DNA from 4 places in the Caenibius sp. WL genome. Region 3 is predicted to be linked to each of the others. Evidence: riboswitches for the same ligand, from Rfam matches in the RefSeq annotation. Region 3 holds a riboswitch; each other region holds the start of a gene.

Region 1 (4,803 bases), 1.5 Mb from region 3:
GCCAGAACGGCCACGGCAAGGCCGGGCGCGAACCACGCGGCCACGATGCCGGGCACCGCCCAGGCCGCCACATGGCCCCAGCCGATTCCTGCGCGAAAACGGGTGCCCAACCCTTCGTGCAACGGGGGCAGAGTCAGCGTCCAGACCAGCGGGCCGATCCGCGCGATCATGCACAGCGCAGGCAAAGTCCACAGCGGCACCGCGTCCAGCGCAAGGCGCAGCAGCACCAACTTGGCCAGCAGTTGCATGGCGATTGCCGTCACTCCGAAGCTGCCGATATGCGGATCGGCCAGCACGGCGGAAAGGCGTTCCCGCCCCTTGTGTGCCGCGCCCGCCGCATCGGCCATATCGCCCACCCCATCGAGATGGAGCGCGCCGGTAATGGTAACCCAGGCACCGAGGCCGAGCAGCGCCCCCAGCCATGGATCGATCCACAGCCCCAACCACACAGCCAGCGCCACCGCCGCGCCGACCACCATCCCAGCCAGCGGGAACCAGCGAATGCAGGCAGCGAAATCCGCCTCGTCAGCGCGCACGGCGGGCAGCGGCAACCGGGTCATGAACTGCAATGCCAGCACCGCCCGTCTCATGCCGCAAGCCCGGTGATTTGCGCGCCGACCGGTTCACCCGGCCAGACACGGAGCGAGAGAACCGCGCCATACGGCAGGTCCAGCGTCCAGCATTGCGTGGCGGAAAAGCCGAACAGGGAAGCGAGCGCCGCGCGCATTGCCCCCGCATGGGCGATAACCAGCGTATCGCCTTCCATCCGCACCAGCGCCCGCCCCACGCGGGCGACCAGCGCGCTCCATCGCTCCCCACCCGGCGGGGGGGTGGCGTCGGGATCGGCCCAGAACCGCGCGAGCGCATCGGGCGGCAAATCCGCCGGGGCGCACCCTTCCCATGCGCCGAACGCCAGTTCGCGCCAATCGGGATCGATCCGCAGGGGCACGCCCCGCTGCGCCGCCAGCGCTTCCGCCGGGCGGCGGGCGCGGATGAGATCGGAACAGACCACGCGCGTGAATGCCAGTGCCGTACCTTGCGCCACGCATCGCGCATCGCCTTCGCGCGTGGAAGGGACATCGCTGCTGCCGATCAGCCGCCCTTCCCCCTCCACCGCGCCGTGGCGCATCAGATGCACGGTGAAAGGCGTCATACCGCCCCGGTCACCGCCGCTTCGGCAAAAGTCGCCATGCCGTTGTGCGCGGCGAGCGCGGAGCGGACGATCTGCGCCGCGACTGCGGCGCCCGTCCCTTCGCCCAGCCGCATGTCGAGTTGCAGCAGCGGCACAAGCCCGAGCTTTTCGAGCAGGCGTTGGTGCCCCGCTTCCGCCGAACCGTGCCCGGCGAGGCAATGATCGGTGATCGCGGGCACGGCGGCGGCGAGCGGTGCGAGCGCGGCGCAGCAGATGAAGCCATCGAGCAGGACGGGCATCCGCATCATGCGCGCGGCCAGAATCGCGCCTGCCATCGCCGCGATTTCCCGCCCGCCCAGCCACCGTAGCGTTTCGAACGGGCCGGTGCACCGCGCACCGTGCAGCGCCAACGCCGCCGTCACCGCCGCGCATTTGCGGGCAATGCCCTCGTCCCCCACGCCCGAACCGCGCCCGACCCAGCGTTCCGCCGCGCCGCCGAAGCTCGCCGCGCAGAGGGCAGAAGCCGGAGTGGTGTTGCCGATGCCCATTTCGCCGACGAACGCCAGATGCGCCCCCCGTTCGATCACCGCCGCCCCGGTGTTGAGCGCGGCAAGGCATTCCTCCTCGCTCATCGCCGCTTCGCGGGTGATATCGCCAGTGAAGCGATCGAGATCGAGCGGAACCACGCGCAATTGCGCGCCGCAGGCCCCGGCCAGCGCGTTGATCGCCGCCCCGCCTGCCTGAAAGTTGGCAACCATTTGCGCGGTCACTTCGGGGGGAAAAGCACTGACGCCCTGCCGCGCGACCCCGTGATTGCCCGCGAACACCGCCGCCACGATCCGTTCCGCCTGCGGGCGCGGCGTGCCCTGCCATCCGGCCATGAACAGCGCGATTTCCTCCAGTCGGCCGAGCGACCCGGCAGGCTTGGTCAATTCCGCCTGCCGCTCCGCCGCCGCCGCCCGGGCCGCCGCATCAGCCGACGGCAGATCGGCCAGCGCCGCGTCGAACGCGGCCACGCTATCGAACCGGATCATACGGCGACGAACCCTTCGGGCGGAGTGCGGGTGATGAAATGCCCCTTCACCCCTTCGGGCCAATCGGCATAGCGCACCTGCCCTTCCACGCTCGCCGCATGGTGTGCCGCGTAGGCGAGGATCGCCTGCGCCGCCGCCGCATCGGGGGTGAAATCGCCCAATACGTAGCCGATCTTGCCCGGCGCGCGGATATGGACCGTGCAATGGCGTGAACACGCGAAGAGACAGGGCATTTCCTGCACCGCGATATGGGCATAGGCCGGATCGGCTGCCTGCGCGGCGCGCAAGGCATCGGCAAGCAGGGCCCCGCCGCGTTGTCCCGTGCCGTCTTCCCGCTGATCCGGCGCGAGGCGGCAGGTGTTGCACACCACCACCGATGGCCCGGCTGCGACAGCTTGCAAAGTCATCGCCGCGCTCTCCAACAGGGTGGGGGCGGGATGAGCGGCATTCGGGCGGTATCAAGCATAGGCGAATCCCCGGTTTCGAACACGAAACCCCGTTTGCCCGGCGATGTGCGGTATCAGGTTCGCAAACGACACCGCACACGACCCGGCGATCCGGGGCACAAGTGTCGTTGCGCGAGGGAATCCCCGTCCGGCCGGCTCACCCTGTCCGGTCGAAGAACGACCGCGTCAGGCAGGTCTCCTGGCTCGCGGGTCTGCGCCGTTCCGGCCGCCTTCTCAGGATCGTGGCGATCCCAATGGCTGAGGGCCGGTGGCTATCCGCTTACAGTTGCAGGGGCAGCCCGGGCCTTGCACCCGAATTCCCTTTCAATCCCCTCGCGGGGAACCTGTCGCGCGGTGGCTGATAGAACCGATGCCGGAAGGTGGCAAGGCCCGCGCTGGAGCCCGCCCCTCTTCCGCAGCGGCCTATGCCGCGCCCGCGCGGATCAGGCGGCCGGGCAGTTCCCCGGTGGGCTGCCCATCGCGATAGACCGGCGTGCCGTTGACCACTGTCGCCGTATAGCCATCCGCCCGCTGGACAAGACGCGGCATGCCGCCGGGCAGATCGTGCGTGATTTCCGGAGCGTGGAGATGCAGCCCGTCGAAATCGATCACATTGATATCGGCGCGCAGGCCCGGCGCAATCAGGCCCCGGTCGGCTAGGCCCATCAACGCCGCCGTATCGTGCGACAGCCAGCGGACGACATCGGGCAGCGCCATGCGCCCTTCCGCCCGATCGCGCGCCCAGTACATCAGCATATAGGTGGAATAGCTGCCATCGCAGATCGTGCCGCAATGCGCCCCGCCATCGCCCAGCCCCGGCACGATATCGCGATGACGCATGATTTCGCCCACCGCGTCGAGCTTGCCATCGGTGAAATTGGCCATGGCGAGATAGAGCGTCGCATCCTTGCCCAGCAGGATATCGTAAGCGAGGTCTTCCGGCGTGCGCCCTTCGCGCGCGGCGCGCGCGGCGATGCTGTTTTCGGGCGGCTGTTCGTAATCGGGCGGATTACCCAGTTCGAACATCGTGCCGAACTGGCGCACCACCCGCCCGAGCATGGACGCCGTCTCGGGATCGGGCGCTTCCGCCAGAATCGCCGCTTTCACTTCGGGCTTGCGCAGTTCCGCCAGCCGCTGCGCCAGCGGCAGATGGGCAAGCGCGGTGTAAGTCGGCGTCGAATAGAACGGGTTGAGCGTCAGCTGGTGGCCCAGCATCATCCCCACGCCGCGCGGCAGGACCTGCCCACGCACGGTCAGCCCCCTGTCGTTCGCCGCCTGCAACTGCGCCAGATGCCGCCGCCAGGCGAGCGGCCCTTCGTTGGGCGTGCCGATAGTGAACGTCACCGGGCGCCGGGAACGGTCGGCCAGATTGACCACGTTATCCAGTGTCGCATCGGGTAGATGCATGTCTTCCACGATCTGGAACACGCCTTTGCCCCGCGCGCGCATTTCATCGGCGAAGCCGAACAGTTCCGCCTCCCCCGCCTCCAGCGTGGGGATCGGCTTGCCATCACTCGACCGGTGGAACAGCGTGCGCGAAGTACCGATGCCGATGGCGCCATGCTCCAGCGCTTCGCCATAGAGCGCGCGCATCTGCGCGATATCCTCTGCCGTCGCCGGTTCGCGGTTCGCCCCGCGCTCACCCATGACATAGACACGCAGCGCGGCATGGGGGACATAGCACGCCACATCCATGTCGAAGCTGCGGCTGGCAAGGAAATCGAGATATTCGGGATAGGTTTCCCATGTCCACGGCAGGCCGGTGGCCAGCACAGGGAACGGGATATCCTCCACCCCTTCCATCAGGCGGATGAGCGTGTCCCGCTCATCCGGGCGGCAGGGGGCGAACCCGACCCCGCAATTGCCGATGATCGCCGTGGTGATGCCGTGGAAGGACGAGGGTTTCAGCCGCTGTTCCCACGTCACATGGCCATCGTAGTGCGTGTGCACATCGACGAAACCAGGGGTGACGATCTTGCCGCTGGCGTCGATCTCCTCCGCGCCCGCTTCGAGCCCCTGCCCCACAGCGGCAATCCGGCCATCGCGCACGCCCACATCGCCGACGAAGGGTTCGCCGCCCGACCCGTCGACGATCGTGCCGCCGCGGATCACCAGATCATAGGCGCTCATGCCGCGGCCCCCACGGCACCTGTGTCGAGCACGCGGCCCATTGTCGCCTCGCCGCGCAGAG
Region 2 (4,803 bases), 860 kb from region 3:
GCCGCACGCCAGCGCCGCCCGCGAAGCCGAAGAGGAAGCCGGGGTTCTGGGCGCCGCCTGCCCCACGCCGATCGGCACCTACCGTTTCCGCAAACGCCGCAAATCCGGCGCTTCGGTGCTGACCGACGTACAGGTGTTCCCGTTTGCCGTGACCGAGGAACTCGAAAGCTGGGAAGAGCAGCACGAGCGCGAAAGGCGCTGGTTCACGCTCGCCGAAGCGGCCGAAGCGGTTGAAGAAGACGATCTGCGCGCTCTCATCCGCAGCTTTGGCCCGCGCGAATTCCGCCGCGCGGCGCTGGGCATCAAAATGATCGAGACAGTGGCGGAAAAGACAGGGGTTAATGCCATGTTTGCTTGGTTCCAGCGGCTTATCCCGCAACAGGGGAACTTCTTCGAACTGTTCGAGCAGCAGTCCGTCACGCTTGTCGCCGGCGCCGATGCGCTGGCCCGCCTGTTGCAGGGCGGCCCCGGCAAGGCCGATCACGTCCGCGAAATCGAAGAACGCGAACACGATGCCGACAATATCACCCGCGAAGTGCTGCAGGCGGTACGCCGCACCTTCCTCACCCCGTTCGATCGGGGCGCGATCACCAGCCTGATCGCCACGATGGACGATGCGATCGATGAAATGCACATGACCGCGGGCGCCGCCGATCTCTACGACATCACCGAATTCGAACCGGAAATGCGCGATATGGCAGCGATCATCGTCGATGCCGCGCGGCTGACTGCCGAAGCCATGCCGCTGCTGCGCAAGATCGCCGACAACGGCGTGCGCCTGCACGAACTGACCGAACGGCTAGTGCGCATGGAAGGCCATGCCGACGCCATCCACGCCGCCGGGCTCAAACGCATTTTCCGCGAAGTGGGCAGCCGCGATCCGCTGCAATTCATGGCGCGGCAGGAAATGTTCAAGCGCCTCGAACGCGTCGTCGACCGTTTCGAAGACCTGGCCAACGAGATCGACGGTCTCGTGATCGATCACTCCTGAAAAGCCCAGTACCGCTCGCATGGATCACAGCCTCGCCCTCCCCTTGCTGATCGGGCTGATCGCGCTCGCGCTCGCATTCGATTTCCTCAACGGGCTGCACGATGCGGCCAATGCGATCGCCACCGTGGTCGCCACCAAGCTGCTTTCGCCGGTCATGGCCGTGCTGTTCGCCGCGTTCGGCAATTTCGCCGCTTACTGGCTGGTCGGGCTGCATGTCGCCGAAACCGTGGGCAAGGGGATCGTCGACAAGGACGTTATCACCCCGGCGGTGGTGTTCGGCGCGCTGGTCGGGGCGATGTTCTGGAACGTGCTGACCTGGATCAAGGGTATCCCTTCCTCCTCCAGCCACGCGCTGATCGGCGGATTGCTCGGGGCCGGGATCGTCCATGCCGGGCCGGGCGCGGTCGAAGCGGCGGGCACGATCAAGACCATCGCGGCGATTTTCGTTTCGCCAATCCTCGGCTTCGCGCTTGCCATGCTGCTGATGCTGATCACGTCCTGGCTGTTCAAAGGCATCCAGCCGCGGCAGGCAAACGGCACGTTCAAAGTGCTGCACCTGTTCTCCTCCGCCGCCTATTCGATCAGCCACGGGGCCAACGATGCCCAGAAGACGATGGGGATCATTACTGTCCTGCTCTATTCCACCGGGCATCTCGGCGGGGAATTCCACGTGCCGGAATGGGTGGTGCTGTCGTGCTATCTCGCCATTGCGCTGGGCACCATGTCGGGCGGGTGGAAAATCATCAAGACGATGGGCAGCAAGCTGACCAAGCTCAACCACCATTCGGGCTTCTGCGCCTCCACCGCCGGATCGTTCGTGGTGTTCGGCGCCAGCGCGCTGGGCATCCCGATTTCCACCACGCACGCCATCACCGGCAGCGTGGTCGGCACCGGCGCCGCCCGCCGGGCCAGCGCGGTGCGGTGGAGCGTGGCCAGCCGCGTGATCGTGGCCTGGTTCATCACCATTCCCGCCAGCGCCGCCGTGGGCGCGCTGTTCTACCTCGCCACCCGCCTGTTCTGAGGCCCATCCCCCACAGGCCGCCGCGATATTGTGCGTTGCGGCAAAGAAGGATTGACATGGCCCCCGTTTGTGACTATGGCCCTGCCCGTGGAAGCGGGATACATCCGCTTTCCGTGATCGCGCCGGTGCCCGAAAGGGCTTAAAACGGGAACACGGTGAGGAACGGGTTTCGCCCGATCCCAATCCGGGGCTGTCCCTGCAACTGTAAGCGGCGAGCGCGATGCATAGGCTTCCTTCCGGGGAAGCAGCCACTGGGCCATCCGCCAACCATGCGGGGCCTGGGAAGGCCATGCATCAAGCTATGACCCGCGAGCCAGGAGACCTGCCGGCGCATGGTCGCTCTTGCCGCGATCCAGGGGATGGTCATGGCACGGTTACTCTCCGTCTGAGCGACGAACCGAAGCGGCTGGGGCCGCGCGGTCATGCGCATGCGGGCGAAACAGCGCCCGTCCGTGGGCGCTGACCGGCCGTTCGTTGCCCGTGCTGCCCTCCCCTGGGCCGCCGGACCGCGCACGGTGCGCCCTGCCGCCAGTTGCTCTGGCGCGGGGATAACGCATGAAGACCACCTGTTTCGTACCCTTGATCGCACTGGCCGCGGCGGCCCCGGCCTATGCCGAAAGCGCGGACGATCTCTCTTTCGAAAGCCGCGCCGACATCATCGTCACCGCTTCGCGCGCGGTCAGCGAACCGCGCGAGATCGGCAGCGCGATTTCCGTCATCACGCGCGAAACGCTCGACCGCAACCAGATCACGTTCGTCAAGGATGCGCTGATCGATACGCCGGGCGTGCTGGTCAGCACCGACCGGCCCGGCAATTACGCCTCTGTCAACATTCGCGGATCGAACAACGACGAAGTGCTGTGGCTGGTCGATGGCATTCCGCTGGGCGATCCCAGCGCGGCCAGCACCGAATTCCGCGCCGATCACCTGATCGCCGCCGATATCGCGCAGATCGAGGTGCTGCGCGGCAATCAGAGTTCGCTTTACGGCTCCGACGCGATCGGCGGGGTCATCAACATCATCACCCAGCGCGCCATCGAAGAAGGGATCGCGGTCAACGCCGAAGCGGAAGCCGGATCGCACGGCACGCTGAACGGCGGCGCATCGCTGCTGGGCAAAAGCGGCCCGGTCGATTTCCGGCTCACCGCCACCGGCTATCGCCACGATGGCCCCTCGCTCACCGATCCACGCACCGCCACCAGGCCCGCGAGCGAGAAGGACGCATACCGGCGCTACGGCTTTTCCGGCCGCATGGGCGTGGAAGCATCCCCCAATCTGCGCTTCCAGATGAACGGGTTCTGGGCGGACACGTTCTCCGATCTCGACAACACCGGCTCGGATTCGCTCAACACTGTCAGGAAGCGCGAATATGCCGTTTCCGGGCAGGGCCTCTACGCCAGTTCGGACGACAGGCTGACCGTCAGGCTGACCGGCAGCCGCTACGTCGCGCGGCGGCTCTATTTCGGCAGCGCCTACCGGCCCGAAGGCGATCTCTATCGCGGAACCAAGGACACGCTCGCACTTGATGCCAGATACGACACCGGCGGGCTTATCAGCCTCGCCGCGGGCGGCGCGCTGGAACGGGAAAAGAGCGATCAGGCCACGTTCCATTCGGGCGATTTCAACGCCCGGATCAGCACCCGTTCGGCCTATGGCGAACTGGCGCTGCGCCCGGCGGCAGGGCTGACGCTGACCGGCGCGGCGCGGATCGACGACAACAGCCGCTTCGGCACGTTCGACACCTATCGCGGCACCGTGGCCTATGCCGCCGGTCCGGTGAAATTCCGCGCCAGCTACGGCACCGGGGCGAAAGCGCCGGGTCTCTATCAATTGTTCGACCCGACATACGGCAATCCCCATCTCAAGGCGGAAAAGAGCCGGGGCGGCGATATCGGCGCCGATATCGCGCTAAGCGACACGTTCAGCGCGTCGGCCAGCTATTTCTTCCTCAGGAAGACCAACGAAATCGAGTGGAACGCCAGCATCGGCCGATCCGGCGGCTATCGCCAGTGGGGCCGCACCCGCGCGCACGGGGTGGAACTGGGCCTGACCGCGCGCCCTCTGGCCTGGCTGACGGTCAGCCAGAGCTTCACCTACACCGATCACGAAGCCTACAGCGATGCGGCGGCGCGATACCGGGACAGCGGCCGCCCCGAATATGCGGGCACCACGGCCATCACCGTCCTCCCCGCCGCAGGGGCGGAATTCACCGCCCGCGTCCGCTATCGCGATGGCGACGCTTCGACCCGGCTCGCCACCCGGGCCTATGCCGTGGTCGATCTGCTCGGCTCCTACCGGATCAACGGGAATGTCGAGCTGTTCGGCCGGGTGACCAACCTTTTCGACAAGTGGTACCAGATGTACGCGCACACCAACACGCTCGGCCGCAGCGCCTATGGCGGTGTCCGCGTCAGCTTCTGACGCCCTTTCGCAGGGCGGCGGACAGCGGCGCCGCCCTGCTTTTCCATTTCCGAGGAAAAGCCCGTGCCCCCGATCACCCGACACCAACACCGTCCCACAAACGGCAGGCCGAGGCCGAAATCCAACCATCATCAAGGAGACACCGCATGAGCAAGGTTCCGGCCACTGTCATCACCGGCTTCCTCGGCGCGGGCAAGACCACGCTGATCCGCCATCTGCTGCAGAATGCGCAGGGGCGCAGGCTCGCCCTTATCATCAACGAATTCGGCGATGTCGGCATCGATGGCGAACTGGTGAAAGGGTGCAACGACGCCAGTTGCCCCGAAGAGGATATCGTCGAACTGGCCAACGGCTGCATCTGCTGCACCGT
Region 3 (4,803 bases):
GCCGGACATCAACACCGAGGATTTCAGCGCAGCCATCGATTTTCTCGGTTTGCACCCTGCCGTCGACCGGGAGCGGATCGGCGTGATCGGCATTTGTGGCTGGGGCGGCATGGCGTTGAATGCCGTCGCGGTGGACAAGCGGGTGAGGGCAGTGGCGGCCAGCACCATGTATGACATGACGCGCGTGATGGCGAAGGGCTACGACGATAGCATGACGCCCGAACAGCGCACGCAGACGCTGGAGCAACTGAGCCGGCAGCGTTGGACGGACGCGGAAAACGGCGCCCCGGCCTACCAGCCCCCGTATAACGTGCTGAAAGGCGGCGAAGCGCAGTTTTTGGTCGATTATCACGACTATTACATGACGCCGCGCGGCTATCATCCGCGTGCGGTCAATTCCGGCAATGCATGGACGCAGACCACGCCGCTGTCGTTCATGAACATGCCGCTGCTGACCTACATCAAGGAAATCGCGCCGCGCCCCGTCCTGCTGATCCATGGCGAAAAGGCCCATTCGCGCTATTTCAGCGAGACGGCCTATGCGGAGGCGGCGGAGCCGAAGGAACTGGTGATTGTCCCCGGCGCCAGCCATGTCGATCTCTACGATCGTATGGATGTGATCCCGTTCGACAAGCTCCACTCGTTCTTCGAACAGCATCTGGTTTGACGGGGGCAAAGGTGCGGCCATGAGGGCACTGGGACGATCATTGGTTTTGATGGCTATCGCCGGGCTGGCCGGCGCCTGCAAGGCAACGGCATCTTGGGCCGATGCCTCGGCGCTGGGACCGAACCGATCCGAACAAGCCGTGGAGGAGCCGATGAAAATCAGGATTGTCACCGCCGACCGGTCATTGATTGCCGTGCTGGAAGGCAGCGCGAGCGGGCGGGCCTTTGCGGCGCTGCTGCCACTCGAACTGACGCTGAGCGATTATAATCGCACCGAGAAGATCGCCGATCTGCCGCAGCGCCTCTCGACCGAGGATGCGCCTGAGGGAGTGGAGCCGAAAGCGGGCGACATCGCCTACTATGCGCCGTGGGGCAATCTCGCGATCTTCTACCGCGACTTCGGTTATTCGCGCGGCTTGGTCCGCCTGGGCCGTCTCGAAGGCAGTGCCGAACCGCTCGCGAAACTGGATGGCGCGCGGGTGCGTATCGAACTGATTCCGTGATACGGGGTGGCGATTCCAGTCTGGCGGATCCGGGAAAATCGGGATTTGCTTGACTTATCGCATCCCCCGCGCCCTAGCCTTGCGATGCATGGTGTCCGTGATGCGGCAACGCATCAGGGATGAAACGGGAATGAGGAAGGGCCCCCGGGCCTAAGCCTCGACCGCCCCCGCGACTGTGAGCGGCGAGCGACTTTCCGACAAGCCACTGGCGCACCCCTGGTGCTCCGGGAAGGCGGAAAGCGTGACGACCCGCGAGTCAGGAGACCGGCCATGCGTTGACTATAACCAAGGCCGTCGGTGGGACGGCAGAGGAGACGCATATGCATATCGAACCCGGCGTCGTTGCCGAGGGAAAAATCTGGCTGAGCTATATCACCGCAGCCAGCGCCGGTGGCTATGGCCTGAATCTGGCCCGCAAGGCCATCGCGGAAAGCGGCGTGCTGTCGCTTCTGGTCCGTAGTCTTGCGGCGACGGTGCTGGTGTTCTGCTTCTTCGAAGTGCTGCCGCATCATCCCGTTGGCGTATCCGAAGTGCACCTGATCCTGGGATCGACGCTATTCCTGCTTTTCGGCGTTGCGCCAGCGGCCATCGGGCTGGCGCTTGGCCTGTTGCTCCAGGGCGTGTTCTTTGCGCCCGTCGATCTGCCGCAATACAGCATGAACGTTACCACACTACTGGTTCCACTTTTCGCGCTGACGGCGCTGGCCCGGCGGATCATCGCGCCCGACACGCCCTATGTGGATCTTCGCTACGGGCAGGCTCTGGCACTTTCGACGACGTATCAGGCCGGTATCGTCAGCTGGGTCGCGTTCTGGGCCCTCTACGGGCACGGCTTCACGGCAGGCAACATGGCCGCCATCGCCACGTTCGGAGGGGCCTACATGCTGGTGATCGTGATCGAACCGCTTGTCGATCTCGGCGTTCTGGCTCTGGCCAAGACTCTGCACCGCTTCAAGGACAGCGGCCTTGTCGAACGCCGCCTTTACCAGGCAGTATAATCTATTCCTGCAAGTGCTCATATGTGAGCACTTGCAGCATGAACGGAAATTCGTATTGTGCTGTCATCCGGGCTGGCCATCAGCCCGGATATGATCGCGCCGGTGCCTCGAGAGAGGCTTAAAATGGGAACGCGGTGAGGAAGGGATTTCCCGACCGAATCCGAGGCTGTCCCTGCAACTGTAAGCGGCGAGCGCGATACACATGCGCGGCAGGGCAATGCGCCGATGCCGCCAGCCACTGGGCCGGACGCTAAACCATGCGAGGCCTGGGAAGGCCGTGTATCAAGCGATGACCCGCAAGCCAGGAGACCTGCCGGCGTCTGGTCGCTCTTGCTTTGGTCCAGGGGATGGCCGGGGCACGGATCTCTCCGTCTGAGCGACAAACGAGCGGCTGGGGCCGCATCGGTTCGTGTGTCGGTTGCCCCCTGGCGTCCGGCCGATGCGCGCTGCCGACCGTTTGTGAACGGCAAGCCCCCGCCCAGTGTCGTTGGACGCCGATGGGGGATATAATGATCAAGCATGTACCGGCCGCGTTTGCGGCTTTCGCTCTCCTTGCGCCTTGCACAGCCCAGGCCGATGCGGCCGACGCCACCGATGCCGACAGGGATACTATCGTGGTGAACGGGGTGTTGGGCAATCTACGGCTCAACATCGCAACCGAAAGCGCCAGCCGTCTCGGTCTCACGCCGCTCGAAACACCTGCCAGCGTGGAAACGCTCGATGGCGACGCGATCCGTCTGCGCGGTGATCTGACAATCCAGGATGCCGCCGCCAGAGGGACCGGCATTGTGAACACTTCCGGGGTGTTCGGTTATGGCCTCTCGGCGCGCGGTTTCACCGGCCAGAATTCGGTGATGACGCTCTACGACGGCATGCGGATGTACAACAACACGCTGACTTTCCCGGCTGATCCGTGGATGGCGCAGAGCGTGGAGATCCTGCGTGGCCCGGCCTCGGTGCTTTATGGCGAGGGTGCGATAGGCGGCGCGGTCAATGTCTTGCGCAGGCAACCGGGCGACACGCTTGAATTTGCGGGCCGCGCAGGTGTTGCCTCGTTCGGAACAGTGCATGCCGCGGCGGGCGCGGGGGGCCCGATCAGCGATGGGGTCAGCTTCCGGGTGGACGCCAGCTACCGCCGGTCTGATAGCTGGATGGATCGTGGGGACAGCAGCGCCATTGCGTTTTCCGGGGCGATCCGGCTACGCCCGGCGTCCGATTTCAGTATCACGTTCTCACACGATTTCAGCACGCAGAAGCCACGGATCTGGTTCGGTGTGCCGCTGGTCAACGGCGCGCTCGACACATCGATCCGGCGCAACAATTATAACGTCACCGATGCCCGGCTGCGCTTCCGCGACAATTGGAGCCAGGCCAAAGTGGAATGGACACCGTCCGAGGCGGTGACGATCCGCAGCACGTTCTACCATCTCTGGGCGAACAAGTACTGGCGCAACGCCGAAAACGTCAGCTACGTCGCGGCAACGGACACCACGCCCGCGCAGATCCGCCAGTCCGGTTTCCTCGAACTCTATCATATCCAGAAGCAGACCGGGAACCGCACGACCGCCAACCTGAAGCAAACCTTCGGCAGTATCGAGAACCATCTCGTCGTGGGTTTCGACGTCAATCGGATCAGCTACAAGAACGTCAGCAATGCGGGTAACAACGCCGCGCGCCTGATCGATGCCATCGATCCAGTGCCGGGCAGGTTCATCGATCAGGCCGCCGCTCCCACCAAGGCCCGCTACACGAACAATATCGACCAGTTCTCCGTTTTTGCAGAGGACAGGCTGAAGTTCAGCGAGAGGTTCTCTATCGTGGCGGGGCTGCGCTACGACCGGCCGAAGATCACCAGGACCGACCACATCAATGCAGCGAACGATTTCACCAGCACACCCGATGCCGTGACCTGGCGCGTGGGTGCGGTTTACCAACCGATCCCCACGCTTTCGCTCTATGGCCAGTATGCCACCGCTGCCGATCCGGTCGGCGCGCTGGTCTCGACCAGCTTCGCGCAGAGCAGTTTCGACCTGTCGACAGGGCGGCAATACGAAATCGGCATTAAACACATCTTCTGGGGTGGGCGAGGGCAGTGGACTCTGGCCGCATACGACATCGTGAAGAAGCGCCTGCTGACGTCCGATCCGCTGATGCCGACGATTCAGGTGCAGGTCGGCCGGCAATCGTCGCGAGGTGTCGAGGCATCGCTTTCGCTGGAGCCGGTCGACGGCGTCAGCCTCACGCTCAACGGGGCGCTGCTGCGGGCACGCTATGACGATTTCTCCGAATCCGTCGGCGGCGTACAGTTCCAGCGCGTGGGCAACCGGCCGGCCAATGTCGCCGCCAGGACGGCGAATGCCTTCCTGAGCTGGGAATTCCTTGAAGGCTGGGTGGTCGACGGCGGGATGGGATATGTCGGCAAACGCTATCAGGATGCGGCGAACGCGCGGGTGCTTCCCGCCTATACGCTCACCGATATCGGCGTGCGCTGGCAGTTCGCCGAAGCGGCCAGCGCCAGCCTGCGTTTGCACAATGTCTTCAACGAAACCTACGTGCGGTCCACTTACGGTGCATCGCAATGGATTCTGGGCGATCCGCGTTCGGTGGAGGCCAGCATTCATGTCGCCTTCTAACGG
Region 4 (4,803 bases), 320 kb from region 3:
CCTGGCGCAGCCCGCGCGCGGCCGACTGGCTGGCAAAGCCGGTGCGCCGCAACATGTCGCTGACCAGCGCATCCTCTCCCGGCACGATCCCCGCCGATTGCCACAGGATCGTGCGCAGCGGCGGTTCGCCCGGCGGCGGCGCGGCGGCGGCCAGCGCCCGCCCGATCCGGCGGACCAGCGCTTCGCCCCGATCCGCATGCCCGGCAATCGCGGCGATCCGGCGTACGCGCGCCAGGCTTTCGGGCACGGTATGTTCGATATCGAAACTTTCCACGCGGATACCCAGCCGCCCGAACGCGGCGCGCGTGGCAGGGGGTAGGAATGCGCCCGCGATCACCACATCGGGTTTCAGCGCGATCACTTCCTCCACCGTTCCGCCGGTGCTGCGGAAGCGCCGCGCCTGATCCGGCGGCATCGAACTGGCGCGCGGATCGTGGCTATAATGCGAAATCGCCAGAATCTGGGCCGGATCGGCCACTTCGGCCAGCACCGCATCGCTGCACGGATTGAGCGAGACGATCATCGGCCCGCGGCTGCTTTCACCCGGCGCAGCCGCAGGGGCGCATCCCGCCATGGCCCACCCCGCAAAAGCGAGGCATGCCAGCGCGAGAAACGCCCCCTGCTTCATCGGATCACTTCCTCAGCCGCACGCCGATATAGGCCGCGCGCCCTTGGGTGCCATATCCGCCCGCGATGGTGTAGCGCTGATCCCAGATATTTTCGACCCGGCCGAACAGTTCCACCGTGTCGTTGACCCGATAGCTGGCGCGCAGATCGCCCAGGGCATAGCTGTCCAGCCGGGTGGTGTTGGCCGCATCGTCCCATGCACTGCCGACCACCCGCAGATCGAACCCGAGCGCAAGGCCGATGGGGGTTTCCCAGTCGAGCGAACCGGTGATCATATGCGCCGGGCGGCGGGCGAAGCGGTTACCCCGATTGGGGTCGCCGGCCGTGCGGTTTTCGGTGTGGACGTAGCTATAGACCACATTGCTGGTGAGCGTCGGGGTCCATTGCAGAGCGACTTCCATTTCCAGCCCCTGCGCGCGGCCCTTGCCGACATTGTAGTAGAAGCCATCGGGCCGCGTGGCGCACAGCGGCGCGTTGCCCGTCCAGCAACTGAAGAAGTCGATCAGGTCGCTGGCGTCGCGGCGATACGCGGTGATCGCGGCATAGACCGGCGCACCGCGTTCGGCATAGCTCAAGCCCACTTCGTAGCTCTTGCTGCGTTCGGGGCTGAGAGCGGGATTGCCGTACTGCGACAGCAGTTGATACAGCGTCGGCGCCTTGAACCCTTCGCCATAGGCCGCGCGCAGGCGCAGATCGCGCACCACTTCGTAGGAGGCGTTGGCGCCCACCGTCCATTCGCCGCCGAAATCGGTGTGATGGTCGTAGCGCACGCCGCCCGTCACCACCAACCGATCACCATAATAGCCGAGCAGCGCGTGGATGCTGCCGTTTTCGGCCTTGCCTTCCTCGAACCCGTTGCGGAATTCGCTCCAGTCGTAAGCGCCCCCGAAATTGAGCGCGAACCGCGCGGGCAAAGCCACGCGGCCGAACAATTCGGCCCGTTCCGACCGGCCCTTGAACGTGTAATTACCCCATGGGTCTTCGGGATCGCGGCCTTCTCTCCGGCTATCGGTGATCGCATAGCCCGCGTTGAGCTGCAGGCCTTCCGTTTCATAAACCGCGCCGATGCGGCCCGACCAGACGCGCAGCTTCTCGGTCGCGTCGGTGTCGGCAAACGTATAAGTCGGCGCCGGGTAGCCATCGAGATCGGCCTTGCCCTGGCTGTAGCGGGCATTGGCGGTGAGCGAGAGCGCATCCGTCACCCGGTAACGCGCGCGGCCCGCGATATTGTACTGGCGATAACCGTCCTTCTCCGTGCCGTTGGCGGCGGCGGAATAGCCATCGGTATCGACGAAGCTGCCGGAAACCCCGGCTTCGAACCGTTCGCCTTTGAGCCCGGCGGCGGCTGTCGCGGTCACCCGGTCGGCGCCGCCGTATTCCACACTGCCGCTCACCCCGTTTTCGATCCGGGTGGTGATGTTCATCACCCCGCCCATCGCCTGCGATCCCCAGACCACCGAATTGGGCCCGCGCAGCAATTCGATGCTGTCGATAGTGCCGGTGGCAAGCTGCGCCAGATCGAATTCGCCGCCCGTGGTGGACGGATCGCCGGACGGCACGCCATCGATCAGCACCAGTGTCTGCCCAGCCGGCGCGCCGCGCACGCCGATCAGCGTTACCCCGCCCATCGGGCCGGTGCGCGTGAACGTGGTGCCCGGCAGGCGGGTCAGCACACGGGTGACATCGGCGCCCTGCACCTGCTCGATTTCCTTGCGGGTGATGACGGTGATCGATTGCGGCGCGCTTTCGGCGGGCTGGGCAAGGCCGGTGGCGGTGACGACGATTTCGCCATCATCGGCCAGTGCGGGCTGCGCCACGGCAAGGCTGGTTCCCAGAAACAACAAATACTTATGCATCAAACCTACTCCAACGAACGAATGCCGTCCGTAGCGAGAGGTCATGCGTCATTGCCGCCCCGATCGCCGCCTAGGGTCCACCCCGCCCGTTGGCTGAACGACTTCATGGGCAGGTCTCCTGACTCCCGGATCGTCACACCCCTTTCGCCTTCCCGGCCCCGCTCGCACGGATGGCCAGTGGCAAAATGGAAGGGGCATTCCCCGGTCACAGTTGCGGGGGCAGCGCCGGATTCGCACCGGCTTCCCTCTTCGGCTCGGAGCGCGAAACGCACCCCGGGCAACCCATGACGTGAGCGCCCCTTATGCCGCAACGCACCATTACGCAAGCAGGCCGGATGAAACCGCGCAAATCTCTACCTGCGGGCATGGTAACGATTTGGTTACCTTGTGCCGCTACGGGACGTTACGCAGCCGGGGGGTGTCTTTTGCCCGGATTGCCGCTACGCGCCGCAGCGCGCTTACGCCCCGCCGCATGAAAGGCTCATCGTTGATCCTATCGCCCGCCTTCACCGAAGACCGGCCCAGCGATTTTCGCGGCCGCTTCGGGCGCCGTGCGCGCGGGCTGGCCGGGCGGCGCGGACGCTTGTCCGGCATCGGCGGACAACGCTTTGCGATGCTGGCGGCGGCGATGGCGGTGCCCGCTTTCGCCGCGCCTTCTGGCTGGAATCTGCCCGCTCTGCTGGACCGGGCGGAACCCGCCGCGCCGCGGCCGATGGGCTTCGAAACGCCGGGCGAAAGCTTCCCCGGTTCCGCTTTCTATTATCTGGCTGACGATCAACTGGCCGTGGCGGACGCAGGCGGGCAACCGCTCGATCCCGGCGCCCACTGGGACAGCGAATATCCGCGCCCCGTGATCGGCGCCATGGCGCGGCCGGTGTTCGCCGCCGGCACGCCGACCGATGAAACGCGCGCGCTCACCTGCCTGACTCAGGCAATCTATTACGAAGCGGCCAGCGAATCCGATGCCGGGCAGCGCGCGGTGGCGCAGGTGGTGCTGAACCGCGTGTCCCACCCGGCCTACCCCAACACGGTGTGCGGCGTGGTCTATCAGGGATCGGAACGCCGCACCGGCTGCCAGTTCACGTTCACGTGCGACGGATCGCTGGCGCGCCAGCCATCCCGCTTCGCATGGGACCGCGCCCGCGCCGTGGCGCGGGCCGCGCTGGCCGGTTCGGTCTATGCCCCGGTCGGGCTGGCGACGCATTACCACACGATCCAGGTCAATCCCTACTGGGCGCCCAGTCTCAACCGCCTGACCACCATCGGCGCGCATATCTTCTATAGCTGGCGCGGCGCGGCGGGCCGCCCGGCGGCGTTCACCAACCGCTATCTCGGCAACGAACCGGTGGCAGCGCCCCATGCACGCACGATGGTCGATCCGACGGCGGGGCTCGATCCGCTCGGCCTTGCCCGGGCTTACGAAGCGAGCCTGCAGCGCACCGCCGCCACGCCCGCCCCGGGCGCGCCGCTCGCTCCGCCGCCGGTGGCCCTGCCCCGCCCCGATTACACGCCCGCGATCGAAGCGCGCGGGGGCGACACGCTCTACAGCGCCTCCCGCCTGCCCGAGAGCGGCAGCGTTAAGAGCGAATACGCCCGCAGCGGCGAATGGATCGCAACGCCGCACTGAATCCCCCGTTTTTCAACGGTCTATACCTTCTCTGCGGAAAATGGTTAACGGCGCATCAACCATACCTGCGAAGATTATTTTAGGGCTAATCGCCTAGAAACGGCCTCCGTTCTTTCCCGCGAGGCCTTTCATGACCATCCATTTTGCCGCTGCCCGCGACGCTGCGAAATCGCCCGTGGCGCGGGCGCTGCAACGCCCGGATACGCCCGCGGCATGCAACGACAACGGCACCGGGGAAAACCACGACCTGCTGCTTCGGGCCGCGCTACGCCACTTCTCCGAATTCGGCCTCGGCGCCCCGCATGAAGCCCGGGAACGGGCCAGAGCCGCGTTTTTCGGCGGCGACCGCAAATCCTACGACTGGTGGCGCGAAATCTGCCGCCTGCTCGACAAGCAACTGGCGCAGGATCTGGGGCCCGAAGGGATCGCCGGCCTGATCGACGATCTGCGCTGATCGCCCCGCCACTGCCGCCTTCGCTTGCGGGATTCCGCCCATCCTGATCCTTAACTCTTCGCGCGCCCACCTCATCGCCGGCCCCGTGCATCTTAACCACTCGGTTATGGTTTTCGGTTAACGCCATGGCAACTGGACGCGAAAGGAGCGGCCTCATTTCACGGTTGCGTACATTGCTGATGCGATTCGGAACGGGCGATAACGCGGTCGATGACCGCGTGCGCGCGCTTCTGCTCGGC

Evidence for each region. A riboswitch is a leader RNA that binds a small molecule or an ion and turns the genes downstream of it on or off. The one in region 3 is predicted to bind cobalamin.
Region 1: another riboswitch for cobalamin. It lies ahead of K5X80_RS00745 (DUF1636 family protein); the one in region 3 lies ahead of K5X80_RS09970 (TonB-dependent receptor).
Region 2: another riboswitch for cobalamin. It lies ahead of K5X80_RS05770 (TonB-dependent receptor); the one in region 3 lies ahead of K5X80_RS09970 (TonB-dependent receptor).
Region 4: another riboswitch for cobalamin. It lies ahead of K5X80_RS08345 (TonB-dependent receptor plug domain-containing protein); the one in region 3 lies ahead of K5X80_RS09970 (TonB-dependent receptor).

The regions. Positions count from the first base shown of each region.
Region 1 covers NZ_CP081844.1:119,571-124,373, forward strand. Annotated here, with positions in the region: gene K5X80_RS00730 (adenosylcobinamide-GDP ribazoletransferase) at 1-590, opposite strand, end outside; gene K5X80_RS00735 (histidine phosphatase family protein) at 587-1,153, opposite strand; gene cobT (nicotinate-nucleotide--dimethylbenzimidazole phosphoribosyltransferase) at 1,150-2,166, opposite strand; gene K5X80_RS00745 (DUF1636 family protein) at 2,163-2,573, opposite strand; cobalamin riboswitch at 2,785-2,975, opposite strand; gene K5X80_RS00750 (N-acyl-D-amino-acid deacylase family protein) at 3,036-4,742, opposite strand; gene K5X80_RS00755 (TauD/TfdA dioxygenase family protein) at 4,739-4,803, opposite strand, start outside.
Region 2 covers NZ_CP081844.1:1,236,112-1,240,914, reverse strand. Annotated here, with positions in the region: gene K5X80_RS17190 (DUF47 family protein) at 1-991, shown strand, start outside; gene K5X80_RS05775 (inorganic phosphate transporter) at 1,011-2,012, shown strand; cobalamin riboswitch at 2,119-2,356, shown strand; gene K5X80_RS05770 (TonB-dependent receptor) at 2,568-4,433, shown strand; gene cobW (cobalamin biosynthesis protein CobW) at 4,580-4,803, shown strand, end outside.
Region 3 covers NZ_CP081844.1:2,091,577-2,096,379, forward strand. Annotated here, with positions in the region: gene K5X80_RS09955 (alpha/beta hydrolase) at 1-667, shown strand, start outside; gene K5X80_RS09960 (cyclophilin-like fold protein) at 819-1,169, shown strand; cobalamin riboswitch at 1,242-1,456, shown strand; gene K5X80_RS09965 (energy-coupling factor ABC transporter permease) at 1,490-2,167, shown strand; cobalamin riboswitch at 2,251-2,499, shown strand; gene K5X80_RS09970 (TonB-dependent receptor) at 2,677-4,800, shown strand.
Region 4 covers NZ_CP081844.1:1,770,423-1,775,225, reverse strand. Annotated here, with positions in the region: gene K5X80_RS08350 (ABC transporter substrate-binding protein) at 1-628, opposite strand, end outside; gene K5X80_RS08345 (TonB-dependent receptor plug domain-containing protein) at 633-2,483, opposite strand; cobalamin riboswitch at 2,575-2,779, opposite strand; gene K5X80_RS08340 (cell wall hydrolase) at 2,956-4,110, shown strand; gene K5X80_RS08335 (hypothetical protein) at 4,241-4,564, shown strand; gene K5X80_RS08330 (putative bifunctional diguanylate cyclase/phosphodiesterase) at 4,744-4,803, shown strand, end outside.